Regions from separate parts of the Bacillus sp. NMTD17 genome, predicted to be linked through region 2. Evidence: riboswitches for the same ligand, from Rfam matches in the RefSeq annotation. Region 2 holds a riboswitch; the other holds the start of a gene.
What was found. A riboswitch is a leader RNA that binds a small molecule or an ion and turns the genes downstream of it on or off. The one in region 2 is predicted to bind S-adenosylmethionine.

Region 1 (5,505 bases), 110 kb from region 2:
ATTTTGCACCTGTACGCACGTTTGGTCGCTTAATAGGGCTTCCGCTGCTGCATCTTGAGTTGCTTTAAACAGTGAGACAAACAGATGATCCTGATAAAGCTCGATCGCTTCAATAACAGACGGATTTCCTGCTGCAAAACCTACTCTCCAGCCGGCCATATTATACGTTTTAGATAATGTGTAAATTTCAATACCCGTCTCTTTCGCTCCATCTGTTTGCAAAAAGCTGATCGGCTTTTTCCCATCAAACCCAATGCCGCCATAGGCAAAATCATGGACAACACAGAGTTTGTGATCTTTCGCAAACGTAACGGTTTCTTCAAAAAATGCACGACTTGCCGTGGCACCTGTCGGATTGTTAGGATAATTTAAATACATCAACTTTGCTTTTTTCTTATCATTCTCAGGCAATCGATCATAGTCAGGTAAAAAATCATTTTGTTCAAGAAGCGGCATCGTCACCATCTGAGCTCCAGCAAGCACGGCACCTGACCAATAATCAGGGTAACCAGGGTCTGGGACAAGGAGTGTATCTCCAGGATTCAGCAGGCATTGCGGCAGCTCAACAAGTCCCGCTTTCCCGCCAAATAAAATCGCAATCTCCTTCATCGGATCAAGCGTGACACCATATTCTCTTTCATAAAAGGCGGCGGCAGCCTTTTTTAATTTCGCTGTTCCGCGGAATGACGAGTATTGATGATTTTCAGGTTTTAATACCGCTTCCTGCATGGCTTTTACAATATGCGAAGGGGTTGGCTGATCAGGATTTCCCTGCCCTAAATTAATGATATCTGCCCCTTCCTGCATCTTTTTCTGCACCTTTTGGACAAGAGACGCAAAAAATTGTTTCGGTAATTGTTTCAATACATCTGATTGCTGGAATTCCATTTCTTCACCTTCTATTCAAGTTACGTAACAATACAAACACTGTAATGGATTGTTTTATGAATTGTAAAGCAATTTTGAAAAAAGATTGACATGTGAAGCGCAGCTCTGATAATATCTTGAATTAAGAAATGCAAACAGACACGAAATAATTACATATTGATTTCTCTTATCGAGAGTTGGGCGAGGGATTTGGCCTTTTGACCCCAACAGCAACCGACCGTTAATACCACTGTGAAGTGGGGCGCAGCAAGTAAGCGCCAAGACAATTGTCTTATAGGGCACGGTGCTAATTCCATCAGACGTATGTGCTGAGAGATAAGAGAGGCTTTGAGCATACACGCCATCAAGCCTCTTTCTCTCAGGAGAAAGAGGCTTTTTTATATGATTTGGAGGGATAGCAATTGGTTACACTTACGGCATCATATGAAGAATTAACAGAAAGCTCGGCAGTTGCACTCGCAATTAGACTTGGCTTGATCCAAGAAAGCAGTCATTTGACATGTACGGAAATCGGTGACGGGAATTTAAATTACGTCTTTCATATTTTTGATCACAAACAAGAAAAAGGATTGATCATCAAACAGGCCCTGCCCTATGCCAAGGTGGTCGGAGAGAGCTGGCCGCTTACATTAGACCGTGCGAGAATTGAAAGTGCTGCCCTGATCAAGCAGTCAGAATATACGCCGCACCTTGTACCTGCAGTCTATTATTCAGATACAGCTCTTGCTGTGACGGCAATGGAGGATCTATCACACCTGGAAATCGTCAGAAAAGGGCTAATTGCCGGAAAACAATATCCGCATTTATCCGATCATGTAGGAGAATTTTTAGGAAAAACACTTTTTTACACTTCTGACTTTGCCACAAATCCTAAAATCAAAAAACAATTTGTGAAGCAATTTACGAATCCGGACCTTTGTGACATTACTGAAAAACTCGTCTTCACAGATCCTTTCTTTGATAGCGGCACAAATGATTTCGAAGAAGAATTAAGAGAAGCTGCCGAAGCGCTTTGGGCAGATCTTGAAGTGCAGGCCAAAGCAGCCGAACTGAAGCGTATTTTCCTGACATCTGCTGAAACACTCGTTCATGGAGATCTTCATACAGGCAGTATTTTTGCAAATGAGACGGAAACAAAAATCATTGATCCAGAATTCGCCTTTTACGGTCCCTTTGGATTCGATATTGGCCACTTTATCGCTAACCTGTTCCTCAATGCTTTGTCTCGTGAGAATGAACACGATCAGCAGCACCTTTTTGACCATGTCATCAATGTATGGGCGACATTCAAAGAAGTGTTCGCAAAAGCTTGGAAAGAAGACAGCATTGAAGCATTTAGTGTATCTGACAGTTTTTTAGCAACAACCTTTGACCGTATTTTAAAAGAAGCGGCAGGCTTTGCGGGCTGTGAGCTTGTCCGCCGAACAATCGGCCTTGCTCATGCCGCTGATCTCGATGCGATTCCATCACCATCTAGAAGGATTCAGCAGAAAAAAGCAGCACTAACGCTCGGAAAAACAATGATCAAACAATATCATGCAGTGGAAGCAGCGTCTGACCTCGTCGCATTATTCCATCAATCTGTAAAGGAGTGACGGGTTTTGTCTAAAGAATTTGAAGTCCCCCGTTCTGTCGAATGGGAAGAAAACCATATTAACATTTTGAATCAGCAAAAATTACCGGCCGAAACTGAGTTTGAGCATTTATATACAAAAGAAGACGTGTATGATGCCATTGTCACGTTAAAAGTGCGGGGAGCACCTGCCATTGGCATTACAGCAGCTTTTGGACTGGCGCTCAGTGCCCAAGACATTGAGACAGAAGAAATTGATGTTTTTAAACAAGAAGTCATTCAGATAAAAGAATATTTAAACAGTGCTCGTCCAACCGCTGTGAATTTAGCCTGGGCTTTAGAGCGATTATTGCAGCGCATTGAGCGTGCAGCTTCGGTCAATGCAGCCAAAACAGACCTTGTCCATGAAGCCATTCAAATTCAAATTGAAGATGAAGAAACATGCAGACAAATCGGTCAAAATGCACTCCAGCTCTTTAAATCGGGTGATCGTATTATGACCATTTGCAATGCAGGCTCCATCGCCACAAGCCGGTACGGAACAGCCCTTGCTCCATTTTATTTAGCCAAAAAGAAAAATCTCGATCTTCACATTTATGCCTGTGAAACACGCCCTGTTCTTCAAGGGGCTAGGCTGACAACATGGGAACTCATGCAAGGCGGCGTAGATGTGACGCTCATCACAGATAACATGGCAGCCCATACGATGAAAGAAAAGAAAATTTCTGCTGTCATTGTCGGAGCTGATCGTATTGCCCGTAATGGAGATACGGCGAATAAGATTGGAACGTTAAGTCTCGCCATTTTAGCTAAGCATTTTCAAATTCCGTTTTTTATAGCTGCACCGCTTTCCACCTTTGATGTATCAACCCAAGACGGGGCAGATATTCCAATTGAAGAGCGCGATCCGCTGGAAGTAAAGGAATTAAACGGCGTCCAAATTGCACCGCCTGATGTTCAGGTATTCAATCCCGCCTTTGATGTCACTCCTCACCATCTCATTTCAGGTATCATTACAGAGAAAGGGATTATCACATCGAACTATACAGAAGAGATTGATACTCTGTTCGCTGAAAACATCTCACTCTGATCATAAAAAAAGCGCCGTGTACTTATTATTTAAGAGCACCGCGCTTTTTTATTTCACTCGTTTTTGCTAAGATTTCTTTTTTCTGTTCTTCTGTCAAAACGTTCATTTTGACACATAGTGATGTGACGGCATACATTTTATTTTTTTTGCCCCAAAACATTCCCTAGCGCCCTCCTTTTTCCCTCAACCAACTTTTTTAGCTTAATAAAAGGATATGTCGCTTGACAAACATTTGGAACAGGTCAATCGATTTATTTTTGAACAAATGGGATACCTTCTAATTCTAGCAGGACCGCTTTCATGTCTGTTTTTGTTCCTGCATAGCCCGTCAGAGAGCGGTCTTTTCCAATCACTCTGTGACAGGGAATAAAAATAGGTAATGCATTGCGTCTGTTCGCTTGTCCAATCGCTCTTACAGCTTTTGGGTTGCCAATCGCTTCTGCAATGTCTGCATAGCTTTTTGATTCACCATATGGAATAGTCGAAAGTGCTTCCCACACCTGCTCTTGAAACGGAGATCCCTTTTGCTTGAGCGGGAGATCGAATACTTGGCGCTCTCCCTTGAAATATTCATCTAGCTGCTTTTTCGCTTCTTGTAATACAGGCGTTTCTTCTTCTTTTAGATCGGCTTTCTGCTTTTTTACTAAAAATGGCTCATCATCAAACATCACCTCGATGATGGCATCGTCTTTTTCTAGTATGTATAATGCCCCAATTGGTGCGTGATAGACGGTATAATACACGTTAGTGCTCTCCTTCTTGTTTCTTCTGCCTCAGTGGAAGCGTGAGATGGAAGACGGTTCCTACCCCTTCCTCACTTTCTACCTCAATCGTTCCTTGATGCTCTTCAATAATTTTATAACTAACCATTAAGCCAAGTCCAGTTCCTCTTTCTTTTGTCGTATAAAATGGTTCCCCTAGACGCTTGAGCTTGTCCTCTGCCATTCCGCAGCCTTCATCCCGCAGTGAAATGACAATATGCTCTTCGCCCTTCCGCTGAATGCTCACATAGACATTTCCTTTTCTCGGCATGACTTCAATTGCATTTTTTAAAATGTTAATAAAGACCTGTTTTAATTGGTTTTGTTCACAATAAATGAGCGGAATCTCATCCAACACATTGAGATGCATTTGAACGTTGCCGAGGTTCGCCTGTGCGTGCAAAAGATCCATCGTGTCTTTCATAATTTGCACCACATTTTTTTCTTCATATACGATGGCTTGCGGTTTCGCTAAAATCAAAAATTCGGTGATGATGGATTCAATTCTTTTCAGCTCAGATGTGATGACATTGAAATAGAGCGAATACTCCCCTTCTATATTCCCTTTTAACAGCTGAATGAAGCCTTTTAATGCTGTCATCGGGTTTCTAATTTCATGCGCAATTCCAGCGGCAAGCTCTCCCACCACATGAAGGGTATCTGATTTTCTCACCCGCTCTTCTAATTCCTTCCGCTCTGTCACATCTCTAAAGATCGCCAAATTCATATTATGAATAATGTTGCGTTTAAAAGAGAATTCCAATATACGCTGATCTGGATGGTTCAGCACAAACGGAACTTCATTGTCCATTTCATCTAACGACATCGCCTGAGCAGGCTGTGCCAAATGTTCAATTTGATAAGGCGCAAGGATATGGAAAAGGTTCATTTCCGTTAAATGATCGTCTTTCAATCCGAGCAGCTCGCTTGCGGATGGATTGACTTCGATAATGCGGTACTGGTTATCAAAAAGAACAATGCCGTCCATTGATCCATTAAATACTTTACGGAATTTGAGCTCACTTTCGCGCAGCTCCTCTTCCATTCTTTTTCGATCACTCACATTACGTAAAATGGTTAAGTGCTGTCCTTCTAATACCGCATGCTTTGATGTAAACTCGAGCTCTTTAAACTGACCATTTGCCATTCTGAACAACAGCTCTTCCCTTATTTCATGATTCCGAATATAACGT
Region 2 (5,505 bases):
TAAATGGCTTGATCATCATCACCTACACAAAATAGCTGCTCATATTCTCCAGCTAAAAGCTGAATCAATTGATATTGAACTGGATTAATATCCTGAAATTCATCCACTAAAATATACTTGAACCGTTCTTGATATCGTTTCAGCAGTTCAGGCTGTTCTGTCAGCATGTGCAAGCAGGCGATTGCCATGTCATCAAAGTCAAATTGCTGATTGTCTCGTTTTTGCTGTTCATAAGATTGATAGATCGTCCACATGTGTTTTTCCTTTTCATCCTTCAAATCAGGAAGCTCGCCTGGTAAAAAAGCATTTTTCCAAAAGCCGATCGATTGCAGTACTTGATCGGTAGGGTAGTCTTTTTCATCAAGTCCTTCATTTATGATGGCTTTCCGAATGTACTGTTCCTTCTGCCAGTCAAACTTGATCAGGTGCTGGCCGTTCCATTTGCTTGCATCGTCATGAAGCAGCATTTTATAAAAAAGACTGTGGAAGGTGCCTGTCACCACTTGACTTGCTTGTGATGGGTGAAGCTGGTATTGCTTGCGCAGTCTTTCTTTCATTTCACTGCTGGCTTTTGTGGTGAAAGTCACGAGTAAGATATGGTGAGCAGGAATATGATGATGTGACATGAGATATGCCGCTCTAGCTGTCAAGACTCTTGTTTTTCCGCTGCCAGCGCCAGCCAGCACCAGCATTGGACCTTCTTTATGTGTGACAGCTTGAAGCTGCGGTGTGCTAAAGGTAATATGCGGAAAGAGCTCGATGGTATGTGCTTGTTCATTCTCTTCTAAATGTAACGCATCGCTAAATTGAATCGACCTTGGTTCCTGCCAGTCATATGATTCATTCGTTTGCGAGATGATCTGTTTACCTGTTGGAAAACGGAAGCCCCCAAGTTCTTTATAGGAAGCACTTTCCTCTTGCTCTGCATTTTTTTTCTGATCTTCTTGTTCTTCTGCTTGTTCACACATCTCTTGCTGCGTCATATGTTTATGAATAAAGGCAGGTTCTTCATGTATATTTAATCTGAAAAAGACTGGTTGTCCGCAATATGGGCAGGATAAGTGCCCTTTTTTTCCCTCGTCATGGAGGAATTGATAATGTTCTCTCGAATACGTATGTAATGAGATCGTTCGATCATGTCGTCGTGCGCATTTCAAAGCTAGTCCTCCAATAGTTAATCAATCTTAAAAAGAAACACATCTAATCATATCAAATGAGACGTGTTTCAAACAGTCATAATTAGGGAATAGTAGAGTAGAAGAGAAGCAAAGGAGGCGTTCTTGATGGGATATATAGCCCCGATTCAGCCGGATCTGTATTTTCAATATATCAATCGTCCTGCTCCTCAGGATAAAGAAGACTACGCGAAAGTAACAAAGGTTACTCGCACCTTTCATGACAAGGTATACAGAGAGCTGGAGAAAAAAGAGGACTTAGTGACAGAAGCAGAAACGAAAGTACAGCAAAAAAAGCGGGAACGTTTTGTACGAGATATGTTTATGGAAGAAGGCAAAGGCGTTCATATTAATGCGTATATATAAATGATTACGCTTTCTTCCCTTGACGAACGATGATAAAGAAAAGCCAGGGCATCATGGATGCTCTGGCTTTTTCTTTTGGTCAAACAGATAGTGTTTTTGTCATTTTGACATGTGTGATCCCTGCTTCTTCAAACGGTTCAGAAACGGCTTTGTAGCCTTTCTTTTCGTAGAAAGGAAGAGCTTGGACTTGTGCGTGCATAACCGCTTCCTTCGCTCCATTAGCAATGGCTTCTGTTTCCAGCGCTTCTAATAGTTTGTGGCCAAGGCCGAAAGCGCGCGCCTCTTTTAACACACAAATTCGTTCCAGCTTTGCCTTTGGCCCTTCAATGATCCGCAGTCTAGCGGCTGCTTGAGGCTTCATTTCATCATTATAAATGACAAAATGAATGGCCTCGTCCTCTAGTTCATCTATTTCAATCTCTAACGGGACTTCTTGTTCTTTGACGAACACTTCTTTTCGAACGTAGTATGCATCTTCTCGTTGTGTTTGTGCTGTTGCGATGACTGTTTTCAAATGTCTTTAACCCTCTTCTCCTAAAATAAATGTTTCATAGACGGTCCAAGATCCGTTCTCTAACTGATATAAAAGGTGGAAGCGATCCACGGTTTCTTCATGGTCAATTTTTCTCAGCTTTAATGTACCAAGTACGTCTGAATGCTCATCATCTGATAGTTTTTGAGCTACTGTCACATGCGGAACAAAAGCATATTCAGGTGTGCCAGCAAGTGGATCTGCGTACAACCTTTCATTGAGCGCCATGATTTCCTCGTTCGGTTCTACTTTCATATAAATGACGTTGTTTACAGGAGCGAATGAACTGAATTTTTTAATACGTAACGTAATAGGAGAAGCATTTTTTGCATACTCTCTTAACGTTGAGACGACCTCAGCCGCTTCTAGATCCGTTAATTCAAAAGGTGTTCTTAATGTTAAATGAGGCGGTATAAGTGCATAGTTCGGATCATAACGCTTCCGGTAAGAGTTCGCAATATCTTGCAATTTTTTTGATGGAAATATAACAACTCCGTATTTCATCATGTTCCCTCCTGAATAAGAAAGTATTTATTATTGTTTATTATAACAAAATTCAGTTGATTAACGAATATGGGAGCATTTTTTTTAACGAAGGCGCAATGAGCGGCTGCCAAAACGTCCATTTATGATCCCCTTCGAATGTCTCAAATAAATAATCCGCACCTGACTGTTCAAGAAGCGCCTTTAAATCTTCATTCGGCTGAATAAAATCAAGCACTTGGCCATCTGTCGTTTTCACAGCCGTTTCTTCCAGCCCAATTTGATGGATAATGGCATAAGGGGAAAGGGCTGTCGACTGTTTAACGGCTTCTAGGACTGAATCATCAACGTAAGGAGACTGCAAAATCAGCCCGCCAAATAAAGAAGGATAATCAATCGCTGTCATAAGGGAAATCGTAGCACCTAGCGAATCACCAATAAACGTGCGTCCTGAGCCAATTTGATAGGTTGGATAGTGCGTATCAATATAAGGGACAAGTTCATTTGCTAAAAAGCGTTTATACGCTTCAAACTTTGTGCCATCTGGATGATACGTATTCCGTCTTTCCGAGACATTTTCATAAGGGACACCAATGATAATCGAGCGTTCCATTTCTTTGTTTTGCATCAATTCTTCCGCCTGTCTGCCTATTTTGCCTAAGCGGAAATAATCATGACCATCTTGGGCAATGATGACATGATATGTATAAAGGGGGGAGTAATTGACTGGCAAATAGATCAAAAGGGTCATATCCGCCCCAAGTTCTTTTGAATGTAAGGTTTCTTCTTGAATAATGCCTGTTTTCTTCACCATAATCCATTCCTCCAGCTAACCAATTTCATCACAAAGTGAAACGTTTCCATTCATTGTAACATGAAAAACAGCGTTGTTCCTATATGCTAACATGCAATCCATTCAGTTGACATCGAATCTGTTATAAAATACAGAAAATTTTAATTAATTGGTCCGATTCCTCTTGAAAAATGAGATTTAATGCGTTACAGTATTAAGAATTAGAACAGACAGACAACACATTCTTATCGTGAGAGGTGGAGGGACTGGCCCTTTGAAACCTCAGCAACCGGTATGCATCACTTCATGTGATGTACCAAGGTGCTAAATCCAGCAAGCAGCTTTTTTGCTTGGAAGATAAGAGGAAGCGATTAAACCCCTTCTTCTTATGAAGAAGGGGTTTTCTGTTTTGAAATCAGATTTTACTTAGGATGGTGTCAAATGACAGAACATGTGGAAACGACATTAGCGCAAATTGGAAACCGCAGCGAAGAGGCGACTGGCACGGTCAGTCCCCCCGTTTATCTTTCAACAGCATACAGACATAGAGGCATAGGGGAATCAACCGGATTTGATTACATTCGAACGAAAAACCCAACAAGGCAGCTTGTAGAGGATGCGATTGCTTCACTCGAAGAAGGGACGGCCGGCTTTGCCTTCAGTTCGGGAATGGCTGCGATCCAAACGATCATGGCATTATTTGAAAGCGGAGATGAACTCATCGTCTCATCAGACCTATATGGCGGTACATACCGTTTGTTTGAAAACGAATGGAAAAAGTACGGCTTACGGTTTCTTTACGATGATTTTTCAGATGAAGACTGTTTACGTTCTAAAATCACGCCAAACACAAAAGCGGTCTTTATTGAAACGCCGACAAATCCACTTATGCAGGAAGCAGATATTCAAAAAATAGCAAAGATTGCAAAAGAATATGGCGCTTTGGTCATTGTCGATAACACCTTTTACACACCCGTTTTGCAAAAGCCGATTACACTTGGAGCGGACATTGTCATCCATAGCGCAACCAAATATTTAGGCGGACACAATGACGTCCTTGCCGGTCTTGTGGTGACAAAAGGAGAGCAGCTGTCTGAAGACATGTTCCAGCATCAAAACGCAATTGGAGCCGTTTTATCTCCGTTTGACTCATGGCTTTTAATGAGAGGAATGAAAACACTGGCTCTTAGAATGCGCCAGCACGAGGCAAATGCGAAGGAGCTGGCAGAGTTTTTAAAGAAACAGCCAGAAATTCAAGATGTCCTTTACCCAGGCAAGGGAGGAATGCTGTCATTCCGTGTAGCCAAGGAGGACTGGGTCAATCCATTTTTGAAGCAGCTGAAAACGATCTGTTTTGCTGAAAGTCTTGGCGGAATCGAAAGCTTTATTACGTATCCTGCAACGCAAACGCATATGGATATCCCAGAGGAGATTCGCATTGCAAATGGCGTTTGTAACAAACTGCTCCGTTTCTCCGTTGGCATTGAGCACGTAGATGACCTGAAAGCAGACCTGAAACAGGCACTATCACAAGTAAGAGAGGAGGTACACGCCAAATGACCACACACGATTGGACACTCGAAACCCAACTCGTTCATAATGCGTTTAAAACAGATCGTTCAACAGGTGCAGTCAGTGTGCCAATTCAGCATGCATCCACATTCCATCAAAGCAGCTTCGATGAATTTGGTCAATATGACTACTCAAGATCGGGGACTCCTACACGTCAAGCGTTAGAGGATACGATTGCGGCGCTAGAAGGAGGAACAAGAGGGCTTGCTTTTGCATCAGGCATGGCAGCCATTTCAACTGCTTTTCTACTATTATCAAAGGGAGATCATGTCCTTGTCACAAGAGATGTGTACGGTGGTACATTTCGAATGATCACCCAAGTTCTTTCGCGATTTGGCATCGAGCATACCTTTGTGGACATGACGGATTTGAATGAAGTCAAAAGAGGCATTCAATCGAATACAAAAGTCATTTACATGGAAACACCGTCAAACCCGACTCTAGGTATTACGGATATTGGGAGCGTCGTCCAGCTTGCCAAAGAACATGACTGTCTGACATTCTTAGATAATACATTTTTAACGCCTGCTCTTCAGCGTCCGCTGGATCTTGGCGTTGACGTAGTCCTGCACAGCGCAACGAAA

Region 1: linked by a shared signal. The riboswitch ahead of mtnK (S-methyl-5-thioribose kinase) and the one ahead of C6347_RS08020 (methionine biosynthesis PLP-dependent protein) in region 2 are both predicted to bind S-adenosylmethionine.

What each region holds. Positions count from the first base shown of each region.
Region 1 covers NZ_PVRH01000002.1:454,018-459,522, forward strand. Annotated here, with positions in the region: gene C6347_RS07415 (pyridoxal phosphate-dependent aminotransferase) at 1-888, opposite strand, end outside; SAM riboswitch class I at 1,052-1,210, shown strand; gene mtnK (S-methyl-5-thioribose kinase) at 1,290-2,483, shown strand; gene mtnA (S-methyl-5-thioribose-1-phosphate isomerase) at 2,490-3,551, shown strand; gene C6347_RS19405 (hypothetical protein) at 3,577-3,711, opposite strand; gene C6347_RS07430 (methylated-DNA--[protein]-cysteine S-methyltransferase) at 3,803-4,294, opposite strand; gene C6347_RS07435 (PAS domain-containing sensor histidine kinase) at 4,296-5,505, opposite strand, start outside.
Region 2 covers NZ_PVRH01000002.1:564,786-570,290, reverse strand. Annotated here, with positions in the region: gene C6347_RS08045 (UvrD-helicase domain-containing protein) at 1-1,157, opposite strand, end outside; gene C6347_RS08040 (hypothetical protein) at 1,284-1,541, shown strand; gene C6347_RS08035 (GNAT family N-acetyltransferase) at 1,621-2,055, opposite strand; gene C6347_RS08030 (YjcG family protein) at 2,062-2,577, opposite strand; gene C6347_RS08025 (alpha/beta hydrolase) at 2,630-3,370, opposite strand; SAM riboswitch class I at 3,592-3,713, shown strand; gene C6347_RS08020 (methionine biosynthesis PLP-dependent protein) at 3,791-4,909, shown strand; gene metC (cystathionine beta-lyase) at 4,906-5,505, shown strand, end outside.